Regions from separate parts of the Streptosporangium sp. H13245 genome, predicted to be linked through region 4. Evidence: riboswitches for the same ligand, from Rfam matches in the RefSeq annotation. Region 4 holds a riboswitch; each other region holds the start of a gene.

Region 1 (4,172 bases), on a different contig from region 4:
TGGCGAAGGAGCGGCGGTAGATCTCCGCGCCGTCGCGGACGTAGTCGATCACAGTTCCCCTCTGGCGGCCGCCACCGCGGCCGCGGTCTCCTCGATGCCGGAGCAGGTCAGGCCGGTGCCGTCCAGTTCCAGGCGGTAGCCGTCGCCGGTGGCGACCACGTCCGCGACCCGCCCCCTCGGACGACCGCAGCGCCTGGCGCAGCCCGCCCAGTGCACGGGGAGCGTATCGGTGCCCGCCCCCTTCCCGGACGGCGGGGCCACGGACGGCCTGCTTCCGAACGGTCTGCTTTCGGATGGCTCGATTTCGAACGGCTCGTCTTCGGACGGCTCGTCTTCGGACGGTCCGCTTCCGGGCGGCTCGTCTTCGGACGGCCCGCTTTTGGGTGGCTCGCTTTCGAACGGTCCGCTTCCGGACGGCCCGTCTTCGAACGGCTCGCTTTCGGAGGGTCCGTCTTCGGATGGTCCGCTTCCGGACGGCCTGCTTACGGAGAGCCCGCTTTCGGATGGCCCGTCACCGGCTGGGGCCGTGAACGGCGGTGCCACGGACGTCGGGGCCATGCCGATGGCGGTGGCCGCGTCGGCTTGGACGTCGGCGAGGGACTTGGCGCAGCCGGGACGGCCGGTGCAGGCCGTCACGCCGATCCACGGGGAGGCGGGGTCGACGACCAGCCCGGCGGCCTCCAGCCGGGCGGCCGTACCCGCCACCTCGGCGGCGTCCAGGCCGGGCAGAACCACGCCCCGCCACGGCGTGAGCCGGATCTCCCCGCCCGAGGCGACGTCCGCGAGCAGCCGTGCCGACGCGGAGGTCAGCCGCCCCAGCGGGACCGCCACCCCGAGCGCGACCCGTGCGCCCCCGTTCCCGTTCCCGGTCCCGTTCCCGACGCCGCCTCCGGCCCCGGCCTTGGCCTCGGCCCCAGATCCGGACCCTGCTCCCGCTCCGAACCCCACCCCGGCCTCGGATCCGGAACCCGCTCCGGCTCCGCCTTCGGAACCCGCCCCGGCTCCGCCTCCGAACCACGCCCCGGCTCCAGTACGGGTCACGTCCGTGCTCCCGACGACCCCGACCGGACCGAGGGTCACGACCCGTGGTCTCACCGGTTCGAAGGGCGCCGTACCGGGGATCCCCAGGGCGGTTCGCACGCGGGCGGCGATCAGGGAGGGGCCGTCGGGGAGTTCGGCGATCCGCCAGGCGGTGACGTCCCGGGTGACCAACTCGTCGAGGAACGCCTCGGCGGCGGCGAGCAGAGCGGTCACGGCTTCGCCCATCGGGACGCGCAGGCCGCTGTCGGTTCCGGCGAGGATCAGCGCGGCCTCGTCCGGCCCCGTCGGCAGGATCCCCGCGTCCGCGCCCAGACCGGCCACGTCCCCCCGGCCGTCGTCGAGGGCGAACATGAACCGCCCCGGCAGGGCGGCGAGGGCGGGCCGGGCGCACAGCCGCCGGTCCAGCTCGCCGATCAGCGGGGTGACGTCGGCGATCCCGCCGCCCGGGTGGCCCGGACGGTCCGTGCCGTACGCGCCGCCCGGTCCGGTCAGCCCGCTGAGCCCAGCAGGCTCGGTGAGCCCGGTCAGCGGGGAGGCGAGGATGTTGCGGATCCGCTCGTGCGTCGCAGAGGGCAGCAGGCCCGCCCGCGCCATCCGGGCGGCGAACTCGTTCTCCGTACCGCCGTCGCCGTCTGGATTCTCCGGGCTCTCCGGGTTCTCCGGGGCGAGGCCGCGCACCTGGACGTTCGCGCGGGAGGTCAGCTCGATGACGCCGCCGCCGCACGCGGAGGCGGCGTCGGCGAGCGCGCGCAGCTGGGAGGGGGTGAGGCGGCCTCCGGGCACGCGGACGCGGGCCAGGCCGCCGTCCGCGGCGGCATGGACCTGGAGCGCCCCGGGGCACGCGTCGAGTCGCGATCGTCCGGAAAAGTCGGCTATGGACACTCAGAGGATGTTAACGCCAGTTTCTTGCATCGAACCGGACTGCCGTAGTGTCATCGGTGGCGACGGCAAAGGGAGGAAGCCGGTGTGATTCCGGCGCGGTCCCGCCACTGTAACCGGGGAGCGAACCCCACCCGGGCCACTGTCCCGACGGACGGGAAGGCCGGGGTGAGCACCGATCCGGGAGCCAGGAGACTCCAGCCGTCGCGGCCGACGACGACCCGGGGCGAGGACCCCGAGGGAGGAAGCTCCGTGCGCTTTTCGCCGTTCCCTCACTACGACGTGACATCGCGATCCCTCCGCGACACCATGGAGTCGCGGGCCCCTCGCCATGACATGGCATCACGGGTCCACCACGCCGCGACATCGCGGGTTTCTCGCCACGACGTGACACCGGGGACCCCCGATCACACCGTGGCATCGCCGTTCCTTCACCGCGATATGACATCGCCGTTCCCCGGCCACGATGTGGCGTCCCTGGGCCGTACCGCCCTGCCTCTCCTGGAGTGTGGCGCGTGATCCTCCTGCTCTCGACCTCCGACACCGACCTGCTGAGCGCTCGCGCGAGCGGCGCCGACTACCGGCTCGGCAACCCCGCCAGGCTCGCCGCCGCTGACCTCCCGCCGCTGCTGGAGGGCGCCGACCTGGTCGTGGTCCGCCTGCTCGGCGGGCGCCGCGCCTGGGAGGAGGGCCTGGACGCCCTGCTCGCCGGACCCCGGCCCGTCGTCGTCCTCGGCGGCGAGCAGGCGCCGGACGCCGAACTGATGGAGCTGTCCACCGTGCCCGGCGGGGTCTGCGCCGAGGCGCACGCCTACCTCGCCCACGGCGGCCCGGCCAACCTGACCGAACTGCACCACTTCCTGTCCGACACGCTGCTGCTCACCGGGCACGGGTTCGCCGCGCCCGAGCCCACCCCCACGTGGGGGACGCTGGAGCGCGAGGCGCGCGACCAGGACGGGCCCGTCGTCGGGGTGCTCTACTACCGGGCCCACCACGTGGCGGGGAACACCGCCTTCGTCGAGGCGCTCTGCTCGGCGATCGAGGACGCGGGCGCGCGGGCGCTGCCGGTGTACTGCGCCTCCCTGCGCACCGCGGAGCCCGGCCTGGTGGAGGTCCTGCGTACGGTGGACGCCCTGGTGGTGACCGTGCTCGCCGCGGGCGGCACCCGACCGGCGACCGCGTCGGCGGGCGGGGACGACGAGGCCTGGGACGTCGGCGCGCTCGCCGAACTGGACGTGCCGATCCTGCAGGGCCTGTGCCTGACGAGCAGCCGGGCCTCCTGGGCGGAGAACGACGACGGCCTGTCCCCGCTGGACGCCGCCACCCAGGTCGCGATCCCCGAGTTCGACGGGCGGATCATCACGGTGCCGTTCTCCTTCAAGGAGATCGACGAGGACGGGCTGACCGTCTACGTGGCCGACCCCGAGCGGGCCTCGCGCGTGGCGGGCATCGCGGTGCGCCACGCCACGCTGCGGCACATCCCGCCCGCCGAGCGGCGGCTGGTGCTGATGCTGTCGGCCTACCCCACCAAGCACGCCCGCATCGGCAACGCCGTCGGCCTGGACACCCCGGCCAGCCTCGTACGGCTGCTGGCCGCGCTCCGCGAGCGCGGGTACGACATCGGCGCCGAGGACGAGCTGCCCGGGGTGACCGGGCAGGACGGCGACGCGCTCATCCACGCGCTGATCGCCGCGGGCGGGCAGGACCAGGACTGGCTCACCGAGGAGCAGCTCGCCGGGAACCCGGTGCGCATCGCGGCGAGCCGGTACGCCGAGTGGTACGCCACCCTCCCCGCGGACCTGCGCGCCCGGATGGAGGAGCACTGGGGCCCGGCGCCCGGCGAGCTGTTCGTGGACAGGTCGCGCGACCCGGAGGGCGAGATCGTGCTGGCCGCGCTGCGCTCCGGCAACGTGGTGGTCATGGTGCAGCCGCCGCGCGGCTTCGGCGAGAACCCCATCGCGATCTACCACGACCCCGACCTGCCGCCCAGCCACCACTACCTGGCCGCCTACCGCTGGCTGGCCGACGGCTTCGGCGCGCACGCCGTGGTCCACGTGGGCAAGCACGGCAACCTGGAATGGCTGCCCGGCAAGTCAGCGGGCATGTCGGCCTCCTGCGGCCCGGACGCCGCGCTCGGCGACCTGCCGCTCATCTACCCGTTCCTCGTCAACGACCCCGGCGAGGGCACCCAGGCCAAGCGCCGCGCCCACGCCACCCTGGTCGACCACCTCGTCCCGCCGATGGCCCGCGCC
Region 2 (4,172 bases), on a different contig from region 4:
GACGGGCACACACAGGGCACCATGTCTGCGATGACCATTCTGCATCTCGCCCTGGCCTCCGACTGGGACGCCGCCCGCCAGGCGGGGGAGTACCGCGTCTCCACCCTCGGCCAAACCCTCGACGAGGTCGGCTTCATCCACGCCTGCGCCGACCACGACCAGCTGCGCGGCGTCGCGGAGCGCTTCTACCGCGGCGTCGCCGACCCCCTGGTGCTGCTCAGCGTCGACCCCGCCGGGCTCGACGTCCGCATGGAGGTCCCCGACGACGCCCCCGAGGCGTTCCCGCACATCTACGGCCCCCTCCCGGTCAGCGCGGTGACCTCCGTCGTGCCGTTCACCCCGCCCGGCCCCCTTCAGTAGGCTCCGCGCATGACCGACGTATCCGGACCGACGATCCGCACCCTCGACTCCATGGTCGTCTACACCAACCCGTGGATCAGCGTGCGCGAGGACCGCATCGAGCGCCCCGACGGCTCACACGGCATCTACGGCGTCGTGGACGTGCCCGACTTCGCCATCGTCATCCCCATGGAGAACGACGGCTTCCACCTCGTGGAGGAATACCGCTACCCGGTGCGGCGGCGCACCTGGAACTTCCCCCAGGGCGGCGTCAAGGACAGCCCGTCGCCCCTGTTCACCGCCCACACCGAGCTGACCCAGGAGACCGGCCTGCGCGCCACCTCGATGACCCACCTGGGACGCCTGGACAACGCGCACGGCACGACGGGCCAGAACTACGACATCTTCCTGGCCACCGGCCTGACCGCCGGTGCCCACGAGCGCGAGCACACCGAGCAGGACATGCGCCAGGACTGGGTCTCCCGGGCCGAGCTGGAAAAGATGATCCTGCGCGGCGCCATCACCGACAGCAACTCGATCGCCGCCTACGCCATGCTCCTGCTGCGCGGCGCGGCCTGAGAGACCGGCCCCGCCCCCTCTGCGCCGACCACATCACCGCAAAACCGGTGATCTCACCTCCCACACGACGGCCTCGCGGCGGTACGCTCAGCCCATGTCGAACCTGATCGTCATCCTCCTCCTGACGGCGGTCATCGTGGCGGCGATCATCGCCCTGATCGTCTTCGCGGTACGAGCGGCACAACGTCCCAGAAACGCCCTGGTCGGCGGGGGAATCGGCCCCGAGCTCGTCGAACGGCTCCTGGAACTCAAGGCCTCCGGCCAGTTCGACCAGGCCGTCTTCCTGGTCCGCGGCGAGACCGGCATGAGCCACCGCACCGCCGCCCGGTTCGTCAGGAAGCTCAAGCCCGCGCCCCCGCCCTGACCTCTCCTCAGCCGGTGCCCTCGCCTGCGGGGGGCGGCGGGGGAGCTGGGCGGCCGATGCCGCCCAGCAGGTTGGCGACCAGGGCTTCGGCGAACTCCTCGGTCAGCGGCCGGTCGGGGATGAGCAGCCGGTGGTAGCAGGCCCCCCACAGCTGGTCGACGGCCACCTCAGGATCCAGGTCCTCGCGCAGCTGACCGCGCTGCCTGGCCCGCTCCAGGGCCCGTACGGCCAGCGCCCGGCGCGGCCCCGAATAGCGTTCCCGGTAGACGGCCGCCAGTTCGGGATCGGTCTGGGCCTGGCCGATGAGCTGCGGCACGACGGTCCCGGCCCGGGTGTCGCGCATCAGATGGACGAACGCTTTCAGCTGCGCGGTGAGATCGGCGGCGATGTCACCGGTGTCGGGAAAGGCCAGGATGGGGCCGACCACGCCGAAGTAGCCCTCCAGGGCGAGCGCCCCCTTGGAGGGCCACCACTTGTGCAGCGTGACCCGGCTCGCCCCCGCCAGGGCGGCGACCTTCTCGACGGTGAAACCGGCCATGCCCTCGGCCAGCAGGAGCTCACCGGCCGCCCGCAGCACCTCCCGGCGTACCTGGTCGGCCGGACGGCGCCCTCGCCCGCGCCGGGCGGGCGGGGCGGCGGGCGGGCTGGGGTGCGTCACGCTCAACCTCCCGGGAACGCGCACGCGGCGCGGCCACACAACATATGTACACAGCGTACATAGTTTTGCGGGGAAACCACCCGCGGGCACCGTACCCGCCACGGCCGCGAAGACCCGCACGGGTGGGCGCTTTGTCGTTGATGGGTGGTGTGCGAGCATGGTCGGCGTAGGCGAGTGCGGAACGAGGAAGCCGGTGTGAATCCGGCGCGGTCCCGCCACTGTGATCGGCGAGCGAACCCCGACGAAGCCACTGCCCGGACCACGGGTGGGAAGGCCGGGGCGAGCCTCGACCCGAGAGCCAGGAGACTCACGCGGTCGCCTCCTCGATGAACTGGGGCGGATCTCCCCGGAGAGGAGCTGGGTTCTCATGCCCGTCGAGCCGGTGGCCGCGCCGAGAGGCCCTGCCGCGTTCCCTCTTTCCGATCCGCCCCGTTGTGCAGATTCCGTGAGAGGAACACGTCATGACGGGCAGACGCCCCACCCCCCTCCTGCTCGCCCTCCTGGTATCCGGAGTGCTGGCCGCCTGCGGCGGCGCCCCGGCTGAGAACGCCCCCGCCCCCGCCGCCCCGGCCGCCTCCGCGCCCGCGGGCTTCCCGCTCACCCTCGACAACTGCGGCGTGAAAAGCACCTACGAGCGGCCGCCGCAACGGGCGATATCGATGAACCAGCACGCCACCGAGGTGATGCTGGCGCTCGGCCTGGAGAAGTCGATGATCGGCACCGCCTACCTCGACGACAAGGTGCTGCCGGAGTACCAGGCGGCCTACGACGCCATCAAGGTCGTCTCGAAGGAGTACCCGGCCTATGAGGCCCTCCTGGCCGAGGAGCCCGACTTCGTCTACGGCGGCTTCGACAGCACCTTCGACGAGAAGGAGGGCCGTAGCCGCGACGCCCTGCACAAGGCCGGTATCAAGACGTACCTGAACGTCGAGGAGTGCGCCGAGGGCGCGGTGCCCATCAGCCTGATGGACACCGAGATCCGCAACGTCGCGAAGATCTTCGGCGTCCCCGGCCGGGCCGAATCGCTGATCACCACGTTGCGGGCGCCCCTCGACACCGTGAGGACCACGCTCGGCGACGCCGCCCCGGTCAAGCTGTTCGTCTACGACAGCGGCGACAAGACCGCCTTCACCGCCGGAGGCAAGGGCGTCGGCAACGAGATCATCAAGCTGGCCGGGGCGGAGAACGTGTTCGCCGACGTCGACAAGGTGTGGGGCGACGTGTCGTTCGAGCAGGTCGCCGAGCGCGCGCCCGACTGGATCGTCATCTACGACTACGGCGACCAGCCGGTGGCCGACAAGGAGAGGTTCCTGCTGGCCAACCCGGCGCTGAAGGACGTACCGGCCATCAGGAACAAGCGGTTCGCGGTGCTGCCGCTGTCGTCGGTCGTCCTCGGCGTACGGGCCCCGGCGGCCGTCGAGGCGCTGGCCCGCCAGCTGCACGCCGACCGCTTCAAGTGAAACCGCTTCAGGTGGAACCGCTTCAGGTGAAACCGCTTCACGTGAGCGAACCGGCCGCGAGCGCCGTGCTTCCGGCACGGCGCCCGGGACCGCCATACCCGGTCGTGATCGGCCTGCTCGTGCTCCTGCTCGGCGCGGCGGGCACCGCGGCCGTCGCGGCCGGGTCGGTGGCCCTGCCGGCCGGGCAGGTGTGGGGCATCCTGCTGCACCACCTGCACCCCGCCCTGGCCGAACCGGCCTGGACACCCGTACGCGAGACCATCGTGGTGGACGTACGGCTGCCGAGGGTCGTCCTGGCGGGGGCGATCGGCGCGGGCCTGTCGGTCTGCGGCATGGCCCTGCAGGCCCTGGTACGCAACCCGCTGGCCGACCCGATGCTGCTGGGGGTCTCCTCCGGCGCCAGCGTCGGGGCGGTCACCGTGGTGGTGTTCGGCCTGAGCGTGTTCGGCGCGTTCAGCCTGCCGATCGCGGCCTTCCTCGGGGCGCTGGCCGCGCTGGTGGCGGTCTACTTCCTGGCCCGCTCGGGCGGGCGCATGACGACGGTGCGGCTGGTGCTGGCCGGGGTGGCCACGGCCGAGGTGCTCTCAGCCGTGGCCAGCTTCCTGGTGGTGACCTCCAACGACCCGCACAAGACGCAGGCGGCGGTGCGCTGGATGCTGGGCGGCCTGGCCGGGACCACCTGGACGGTGGTGGGGATTCCGGCGGTGGCCGTCCTGGTGGGGACCGTCGTGCTGGTCGGGGTGTCTCGGCCGCTGAACCTGCTGCTGGCCGG
Region 3 (4,172 bases), on a different contig from region 4:
TCCAGCTCTTCGCCTACCATGCCGCCGTGGCGCTGGGACGGGACGTCGACAAGCCCAGGAACCTCGCCAAGAGCGTCACGGTGGAGTGACTTCCTGGCTCATGTCCGGGTACGGGCGGGAGTTCCGGCATACCCCACTTCATCACAGAAGGTGATGAAGCAGTAACCTCAAGTATGGGGGGTTCTTGGGGGAAGGGGCGCTTATGCGCCGTAGGGGGTTTTTCGCACTGGCGGCGGGGGCCGTGGTCGCCGCGGGGTGCGACGCGACCGGCGGCGCCGATCCGGCGGTGAAGCGCCTGTCCGTCCTCGAACCGAGCGCCGACGGCCACGGCTGGGACGGGATCGCGGGCAGGCTGGCGACCGTTCTGGTCCAGTCGGGGCTGGCGCGTACCGCTATGGCCGTCGAGCGGACGGGGGCCCTGGGATCCGCCCCGCGCGACGCGTTCGGCGTCTTCCAGGGCCCCTTCGCCCGCGAGGGCAGGCTGCTCGTCACCGCGATGCCGATGGTGGCCGCCGCGGAGATCGCCAACACCGTCCCCGTGGTGAACGCCTCCACCCCCCTCGCCCGCCTGGTCGGCGACTGGGCGGTCCTGGTCGTCCCCTCCGGCTCCAGCCTGCGCACCTTCGAGGAGTTCGTCGCGCGGCTGCGCCGGAACCCGGCGGGGCTGACGGTCGGCGGCCGGTTGGAGGGCGGCTCCGACCACGTGCTCTACGGCATGATCGGCAAATGCCTCGGGGTGGACACCCGGCTGCTGGAGTACGCCGGATACCTCGCCCCCGAGGACGCCGCCGAGGCGCTCCAGGCCGGAGGGGTGGCGGCCCTGCTGGGATCGGCGCGCGCCCTGCGGTCCGAGATCGTCGCGGGCCGTCTGCGGCCCCTGGTGGTCTCCTCCGGCACCCGGATCGACGGGATCGACGCGCCGACGCTCATGGAGGTCGACGTCCGCCTGGAGTACAGCGACTGGTGCGGCCTGCTGGGCCCCAAGGACATGAGCCCGGGGGACCGGGACGCCGCGATCGCCCTGTGTGACAGGATCGACGCCGCGCCGCGCTGGCGTTCCCTGTGCGCGTCCCACGGATGGAGCCGGGTCTATCTCAGCGGCGACGAGTTCCGCCAGTGGCTCTTCACCGAGACGGCCCGTACTCGCGGTGTGCTGCACGAGCTCGGGCTGTTGAAGTCCTCCGCCACAACCTGTTGGGGTAGTTGCGTCAGGCGCCCCTAGATGTAGGATCCTGCTCGTTGCTGGTTCGCCCCGCGAGGGGCGAGGCAAGAGGGAACCCGGTGAGACTCCGGGACTGCCCCGCAGCGGTGAGCGGGAACGAAAGCCGTCATTGAGCACTGGGCGAACCATGCCTGGGAAGCGACGGCCGGTAGGCGTGTGTAGTGCGCCCGTGAGTCCGAAGACCTGCCGGTGACGTGATTGTCCAGGGCCTCGTGGGAGGGCCCGCGGAACGAGGCGATCCGGCGTGCCCGGGATCGCTCGCGGACGCGTGCCCATCCGGCGGAGCCGTACGGGGAAGTCCGATCGAGCGAGGGGCACTACGTGACACAGGCATTGGCGGAGACCGCGACGGGGAGCACGGCGGCGACCGCGATGGACAAGGGTGTCGTCGGGAGCGCGGAAAGCGCGGGGAGTGCCGGGAACGCGGTGACGGCCGCGATGGACAACGGTGTCGTCGGGAGCGCGGTGGCGACCGCGACGGGGAACGGTGTCGTCGGGAGCGCGGGGAAAGCCGGGAACACCGGAAACGCAGGGAACACCGGAAACGCAGGGAACGCCGGGAACGCCGGAAGTGTGGCGGATGGGCGCAGGCTGGCCATCGACGAGGCCGCCGCCAGGGTGATCACCGATCCCGAGAACTCCAGGCTCGCCGCCGCGATGCTGGCCGAGCTGATCGCCGACGAGGCCGCCGAGCACGGTGTCCGCCGGTTCTCCGAGTCCGTCGCCGCGACCCACGAGGCGGGGCTGGTCCAGGACGGGCTCGCGGAGTTCGTGGCCGCCCACGCCGGAGTCCTGGACGCGCTGGTCGATCCGGAGGCCGACGCCAGGTTCGAGTACTTCGGGCTGCGTACCGTCTACGACCGCTACCTGCTGCGCCACCCGCGGACCCGCAAGGTCCTGGAGCGCCCGCAGCACTTCTTCCTCCGGGTGGCCTGCGGCCTGTCCGAGACCGTCGAGGAGGCCGCCGAGCTGTACGCGCTCATGGCCACCCTGTCCTACCTGCCCAGCTCGCCCACGCTGTTCAACTCCGGTTCCCGCAGGCCCCAGCTCTCCTCGTGCTTCCTGCTCGACTCGCCCCGCGACGAGCTGGAGTCCATCTACGAGCGCTACGGGCAGGTCGCGCGGCTGTCGAAGTACGCGGGGGGCATCGGGATCGCCTGGACCAGGGTCCGCTCGCGGGGCTCGCTGATCCGGGGCACCAACGGCCACTCCAACGGCATCGTGCCCTGGCTGCGCACGCTCGACTCCAGCGTCGCCGCGGTCAACCAGGGAGGCCGCCGCAAGGGCGCGGCCTGCGTCTACCTGGAGCCCTGGCACGCCGACGTCGAGGAGTTCCTGGAGCTGCGCGACAACACCGGCGAGGAGGCCCGCCGCACGCACAACCTGAACCTGGCCAACTGGATCCCCGACGAGTTCATGCGCCGGGTCGAGGCCGACGGCGTCTGGTCGCTGTTCGACCCCAAGGAGGTCCCGCACCTCACCGACCTGTACGGCTCCGCGTTCGACGACGCCTACCGGGCCGCCGAGGCCGAGGGCCGCTTCACCGGGCAGATCCCCGCCCGCACCCTGTACGGGCGGATGATGCGCACGCTCGCCCAGACCGGCAACGGCTGGATGACCTTCAAGGACGCGGCCAACCGGACCTCCAACCAGACGGCCAGGCCGGAGAACGTCATCCACCTGTCGAACCTCTGCACCGAGATCCTTGAGGTCACCGGCGACGCGGAGACCGCCGTCTGCAACCTCGGCTCGATCAACCTCGCCGCCCACCTTTCTACGCTCGCGGGGGAGACCGTCGACTGGGCCCGGTTGCGCGCGACCGTCCGTACCGCCGTGCGCTTCCTCGACCGCACCATCGACCTGGGCTTCTACCCGACCCCCGAGGCGGAGGCGGCCAACCGGAAGTGGCGCCCGATCGGGCTCGGCGTGATGGGCCTGGCCGACGTGCTGTTCACGCTGCGGCTGCCGTTCGACTCGCCGCGCGCCCTGGAGCTGTCCACCAGGATCTCCGAGGAGATCGCGCTCGCCGCCTACCGGACCTCCTCCGACCTGGCCGTGGAGCGGGGCCGCCATCCCTCGTACGAGGACACGAGGGCCGCCGCCGGGGTGCTGCACCCCGACCACTACGGGGCGGCGGGGTCTGCGGAGTGGGCGGAGATCAGGGAGCGGGTCGCGGCGACCGGCCTGCGCAACTCGCTGATGATCGCGATCGCGCCGACGGCCACGATCGCCTCCATCGCGGGCTGCTACGAGTGCATCGAGCCGCAGGTCTCCAACGTCTTCAAGCGCGAGACCCTCTCAGGGGAGTTTCTCCAGGTCAACCGCTATCTCGTCCGCGACCTCCAGGCCCGTGGGCTGTGGACCCCGCTGATCCGCGACGCGATCAAGCGCGCCGACGGCTCCGTCCAGGACATCCCGGAGATCCCCGCCGACCTGAAGGCGCTCTACCGGACCGCCTGGGAGCTTCCGCAGAAGGCGCTGATCGACCTGGCCGCCGCGCGCACCCCGTACATCGACCAGTCGCAGTCGCTGAACCTCTTCATGGCCACGCCGACCATCGGCAAGCTCTCCTCGATGTACGCCTACGCATGGAAGTCGGGCCTCAAGACCACCTACTACCTGCGCTCGCGCCCGGCGACCCGGATCGCGCAGGCCACCGTGGCGGCGCCGGTGGAGCGGGCCGCCCTCGACCCCGAGGCCGTCGCCTGCTCCCTGGAGAACCCCGAGTACTGCGACGCCTGCCAGTAGCCGTCCCGGTTCCTTCGCAGGGTTTTTCGAAAGCTTTGAGAAAGGCAGTATCCCGATGTTGCTCGATCCCGGCATGGATCTCACCCTGCGGCCGATGCGCTACCCCGAGTTCTACGAGCGCTACCGGGCCGCGATCCGCAACACCTGGACCGTCGAGGAGGTGGACCTCACCTCCGACCTGGCGGACCTGGCGAGGATGACG
Region 4 (4,172 bases):
AGGCGACCGCGTCGTCGACCTGGAAATACATGTGTTGCGCCGGTGCCGAGGTCTGCACGGTCTTGCGTGCGCTCAGCCCGCCAACCGTCACGGGTGCGGTCGTGCCGTCACCCTGCTCGATCTGGCGGAGACCGTTCTCCTCGTTGACCTCGCCCAAGACGATCGAGGCGCTGGGCTCGTCCGCGGCGGCGGCCGACGTCGCGGCGGTCGGCGTCGCGGCGAGGAGCAGAGACGCCCCCAGGGTGGCCACGCTCAGGGCCGCCACGGCCGAGCGACGTCTGCGATTGCGAGTTGTTGATCTCATTGCGCTTCCTTCTCCGTTGAGCAAGGCGTTCGTTCGTGCCGCTCCGGGCCTCGGGGCCGCGCGTGAGGCGCGGCCCCCGTCACGGGTGCCGTTGTGCGTTGGTTCGGTTCACTCGTCGGTCGCGCTCGTGCGCGGTAGCTCCTTCCCGCCGCCATCGGTGAGCACGAGCGTCGCGGTCGCACCGGACTCGACAGGTGCCGAGAGTTCGTGCGAGACGTACGCGTCACCCGTGAGTCGCACTCGTCAGCGTGCTTCCGGTCGAGTCGTCGACCAGGGCGGCCGTCACGTCCTGGCCGATGAGAGTCGTGAACACGTTGGCCGTGACCGACACACCTTCGCCGCCGTGGGCGAACCCGACGTGCGCGGTGGCGTTGGTGACGTCGGCGAGCCGGTACCGGCCGCCGCCGTCTTTCTCCAGGACGCCGAGCTCAGGCAGGGACGCGGCGTAGACCGCGACATGGGACGCGGCTGCCAGGTCGTACGGGCTCGCACCCGCCGTGCCGGCGGACGCCACCGTCTCCAGCGGCTCGAACGCCTTGGTCGTACTCGACGACTTTCTCGTCGTCGGCATTTCTGTCGTCGCCATTCGAATAACTCGAATCCTCTTCGATTTGGTACTGACCACAGCCTTGATAAATGCGAGACCCTTTGTCAAGGGTTTCGATTCGTGGACTTTCCTGGCTGGTCGGCGGATTCCTCACCGGCATTCGAGCATGTCGAATCGGCGGTTCATCTCGACACCGGCGCGGGCCGTCGACGGTCGCGGCCACGGTGATGGGTACCGCGGCGACTGGTGACGCCGCTTGTCGCGGGGGGAGACAGACTCCCGCCGCACGTCGGGCGCGAGCCCGGTCACCGGCAGGGGTGTTCGAAGGACGTCAGGCGCACGCCTGCTCGTGCCAACCCTGAGGTCCACGCGGTGAACCTGGCCACCGGCCGCGTTGTCAATGGCCAGTCGCCAAGTGAATCAGAACAACTTGAGGAGGGCCTTGTATTAATTGTGGAAAGGCTTCCAGATCGTTGTAGAGCGGGATTTCCCCGATATCGTCCGCGTGGCAATTCGGCAGAATCCTTCGGAGGTCGCGGAGACGTGGCGAAAGGCGGCCTCAACCGAACCGCCGGAGTGGATGACGCAGTGATCATCTTGGCGCGGAGGGTGGGCCCGTCCACCAAGCAAGCGAAAGCCTTCTCTAACCGGGGCTTTCGTGATCGCGAGCTTCAAATGATCGCCCGATACGGTTTATTCGGAAACCACAGCCGAAGGTCGGATCGTCAACGGTCCCACCGAGATCGAGACCTTGTTGACCCAGCTCGACGCGCTACGGGCTCGCGCCCTGCCGTAGTCCGCCTCGGTGGCCTTGATGGAGAAAGCGATCGAATCACGGACCTGACGGACGCCCTGTGGTTCAAGAGCAGCGGCGGCGACCGCGTCTCTGCCGGGGGGTGGGGGCGGGTTATGCTCGTGGCGCGGTTGGTTCTCCCGGCGCTGGGTTGGTGTCGGGAGTCGTAAGAGGGAACCCGGTGTGATTCCGGGACTGCCCCGCAGCGGTGAGTGGGAACGAACGCCGTCATCGGCACTGGGTGTGTGTCACCTGGGAAGCGACGGTCAGTAGGAGTTGAGCATGATGCCCGCGAGTCCGAAGACCTGCCAGCCGCCCGTGTGCCGTCCGGTGCGCGGTGATCCGTGGCCTCGTGGGAGGGCCTGGGATGCGTCTTTCCCGTTTCCTCCGCGTGGCCGTGGGTCGGCATGGCATGAGCCGAGGGAAGGACGCCATGAGTCAGGTCACCACGACCATTTTGGGGTACCCGCGTATCGGGGGCCGTCGCGAGTTGAAGCGGGCGACGGAGGATTACTGGGCCGGGCGGGTCGACGCCGCGGGTCTTCAGGAGGCGGCGGCCGGTCTGCGGGAGCGGACGTGGCGGGAGCTGTCGGGGGCGGGGCTGGACGCGGTGCCGTCCAACACCTTCTCCCTGTACGACCAGGTGCTGGACACCATCGCGCTGGTGGGCGCGGTTCCCGAGCGGTTTTCCGGGGCCGCCGATCCGTACTTCGCGATGGCCCGGGGCGCCGAGGGGGTGGCGCCGCTGGAGATGACCAAGTGGTTCGACACCAACTACCACTACCTGGTCCCGGAGCTGGGCCCCGGCACCCGGTTCCGGCTCGGCTGGAGCAAGCCGCTGACCGAGTACGCCGAGGCGCGGCGGCTGGGCGTCGAGACCCGGCCGGTGCTGGTCGGGCCGCTGTCGTTCCTGCTGCTTGCCAAGTCCACCGCGCCCGGCTTCGCGCCGCTGCGGCTGCTGGACAGCCTGCTGGAGACCTACGCCGAGCTGCTGGAACGGATGGCAGCGGCGGGGGTGACCGAGGTGCAGCTGGACGAGCCGGTGCTGGCCGCCGACCGTACGGACGAGGAACTGGCCGCGCTGCGCCGGGCCTACGAGCGGCTGGGCGCGCTCAGCAGTCGGCCGAGGCTGCTGGTGGCCACCTACTTCGGCGAGATCGGGCCCGCGCTGGAGATCCTGGCCCGCGGCCCGGTCGAGGCCGTCGGCCTGGACTTCGTCTCGGCGCCCGGCAACCTGGAGGCGCTGGCCGCCGTCGGCGGGCTGCCCGGCAAGACCCTCGTCGCCGGGGTCGTCGACGGCCGCAACGTCTGGCGTACCGACATCGCGAAGGCGCTGGGGACCTGCGCCGCGCTGCTCGGCCTGTGCGACCGGCTGGTGGTGAGCACCTCCTGCTCGCTGCTGCACGTCCCGCTCGACCTGGACGCCGAGACCTCGCTGGACCCGAGGCTGCGCGAGCGGCTCGCCTTCGCCAGGCAGAAGGTCGACGAGGTCGTACGGATCGGCAGGGCGCTGAACGGCGAGGAGGTCGTCGCGGGGGAGCGGAGCGCGGAGCGGTTCCTCAACCCCCGGGTGCGGGCCAGGCTGGACGCCCTGGGCAGTGGCACCCCGCGCGCCCCGCACGCCGAGCGGCTCGCCGTGCAGAACGCCGACCTGGGCCTGCCGCCGCTGGCCACCACCACCATCGGCTCCTTCCCGCAGACCGGCGAGGTGCGCCAGGCCCGCGCCGCCATGCGCTCGGGCGAGATCGACAGGGCCGGGTACGAGCGCAGGATGGAGGCCGAGATCGACCGCGTCATCGCGCTGCAGGAGGACATCGGCCTGGACGTGCTGGTGCACGGCGAACCCGAGCGCAACGACATGGTCCAGTACTTCGCCGAGACGCTGGAGGGCTACGCCGCCACCGAGCACGGCTGGGTGCAGTCGTACGGCAGCCGCTACGTCCGCCCGCCGATCCTGTTCGGTGACGTCTCCCGTCCCGAGCCGATGACGGTGCGCTGGGCCTCCTACGCGCAGTCGCGGACGAAGAAGCCGGTCAAGGGCATGCTGACCGGACCGGTCACCATGCTGGCCTGGTCCTTCGTCCGCGACGACCAGCCGCTGGGCGAGACCGCCCGGCAGGTGGCGCTGGCCCTGCGCGACGAGACCCGCGACCTTGAGGCGGCGGGCATCAGGATCATCCAGGTCGACGAGCCCGCGCTGCGCGAGTTGCTGCCGCTGCGTCGGGCCGACCGCCAGGCCTACCTGAAGTGGGCGGTCGACGCGTTCCGGCTGGCGACCAGCGGGGTGGCCGACAGCACGCAGATCCACACCCACATGTGCTACTCGGAGTTCGGGGAGATCATCGGTGCGATCGGCGACCTGGACGCCGACGTGACCAGCGTCGAGGCGGCCCGTTCCCGGATGGAACTCCTGGACGACCTGCGCGCCTTCGGCTACGCGCGCGGCATCGGGCCCGGCGTGTGGGACATCCACTCGCCCAGGGTGCCCTCGGCGGGGGAGATCGAGGCGGCCCTGCGTACGGCCGTGA

The links. A riboswitch is a leader RNA that binds a small molecule or an ion and turns the genes downstream of it on or off. The one in region 4 is predicted to bind cobalamin.
Region 1: linked by a shared signal. The riboswitch ahead of cobN (cobaltochelatase subunit CobN) and the one ahead of metE (5-methyltetrahydropteroyltriglutamate--homocysteine S-methyltransferase) in region 4 are both predicted to bind cobalamin.
Region 2: linked by a shared signal. The riboswitch ahead of ACW9TB_RS28315 (ABC transporter substrate-binding protein) and the one ahead of metE (5-methyltetrahydropteroyltriglutamate--homocysteine S-methyltransferase) in region 4 are both predicted to bind cobalamin.
Region 3: linked by a shared signal. The riboswitch ahead of ACW9TB_RS13820 (ribonucleoside-diphosphate reductase subunit alpha) and the one ahead of metE (5-methyltetrahydropteroyltriglutamate--homocysteine S-methyltransferase) in region 4 are both predicted to bind cobalamin.

The regions. Positions count from the first base shown of each region.
Region 1 covers NZ_JBSZKT010000012.1:19,776-23,947, forward strand. Annotated here, with positions in the region: gene ACW9TB_RS19855 (precorrin-8X methylmutase) at 1-52, opposite strand, end outside; gene ACW9TB_RS19860 (precorrin-3B synthase) at 49-1,923, opposite strand; cobalamin riboswitch at 1,970-2,140, shown strand; gene cobN (cobaltochelatase subunit CobN) at 2,436-4,172, shown strand, end outside.
Region 2 covers NZ_JBSZKT010000026.1:101,888-106,059, forward strand. Annotated here, with positions in the region: gene ACW9TB_RS28295 (DUF952 domain-containing protein) at 31-360, shown strand; gene ACW9TB_RS28300 (NUDIX domain-containing protein) at 370-918, shown strand; gene ACW9TB_RS28305 (hypothetical protein) at 1,013-1,282, shown strand; gene ACW9TB_RS28310 (TetR-like C-terminal domain-containing protein) at 1,290-1,940, opposite strand; cobalamin riboswitch at 2,071-2,269, shown strand; gene ACW9TB_RS28315 (ABC transporter substrate-binding protein) at 2,402-3,400, shown strand; gene ACW9TB_RS28320 (FecCD family ABC transporter permease) at 3,442-4,172, shown strand, end outside.
Region 3 covers NZ_JBSZKT010000006.1:181,970-186,141, reverse strand. Annotated here, with positions in the region: gene glmS (glutamine--fructose-6-phosphate transaminase (isomerizing)) at 1-89, shown strand, start outside; gene ACW9TB_RS13825 (Bug family tripartite tricarboxylate transporter substrate binding protein) at 203-1,222, shown strand; cobalamin riboswitch at 1,227-1,427, shown strand; gene ACW9TB_RS13820 (ribonucleoside-diphosphate reductase subunit alpha) at 1,544-3,970, shown strand; gene ACW9TB_RS13815 (ribonucleotide-diphosphate reductase subunit beta) at 4,026-4,172, shown strand, end outside.
Region 4 covers NZ_JBSZKT010000018.1:41,994-46,165, forward strand. Annotated here, with positions in the region: gene ACW9TB_RS23840 (hypothetical protein) at 1-304, opposite strand, end outside; gene ACW9TB_RS23845 (hypothetical protein) at 528-890, opposite strand; cobalamin riboswitch at 1,760-1,971, shown strand; gene metE (5-methyltetrahydropteroyltriglutamate--homocysteine S-methyltransferase) at 2,078-4,172, shown strand, end outside.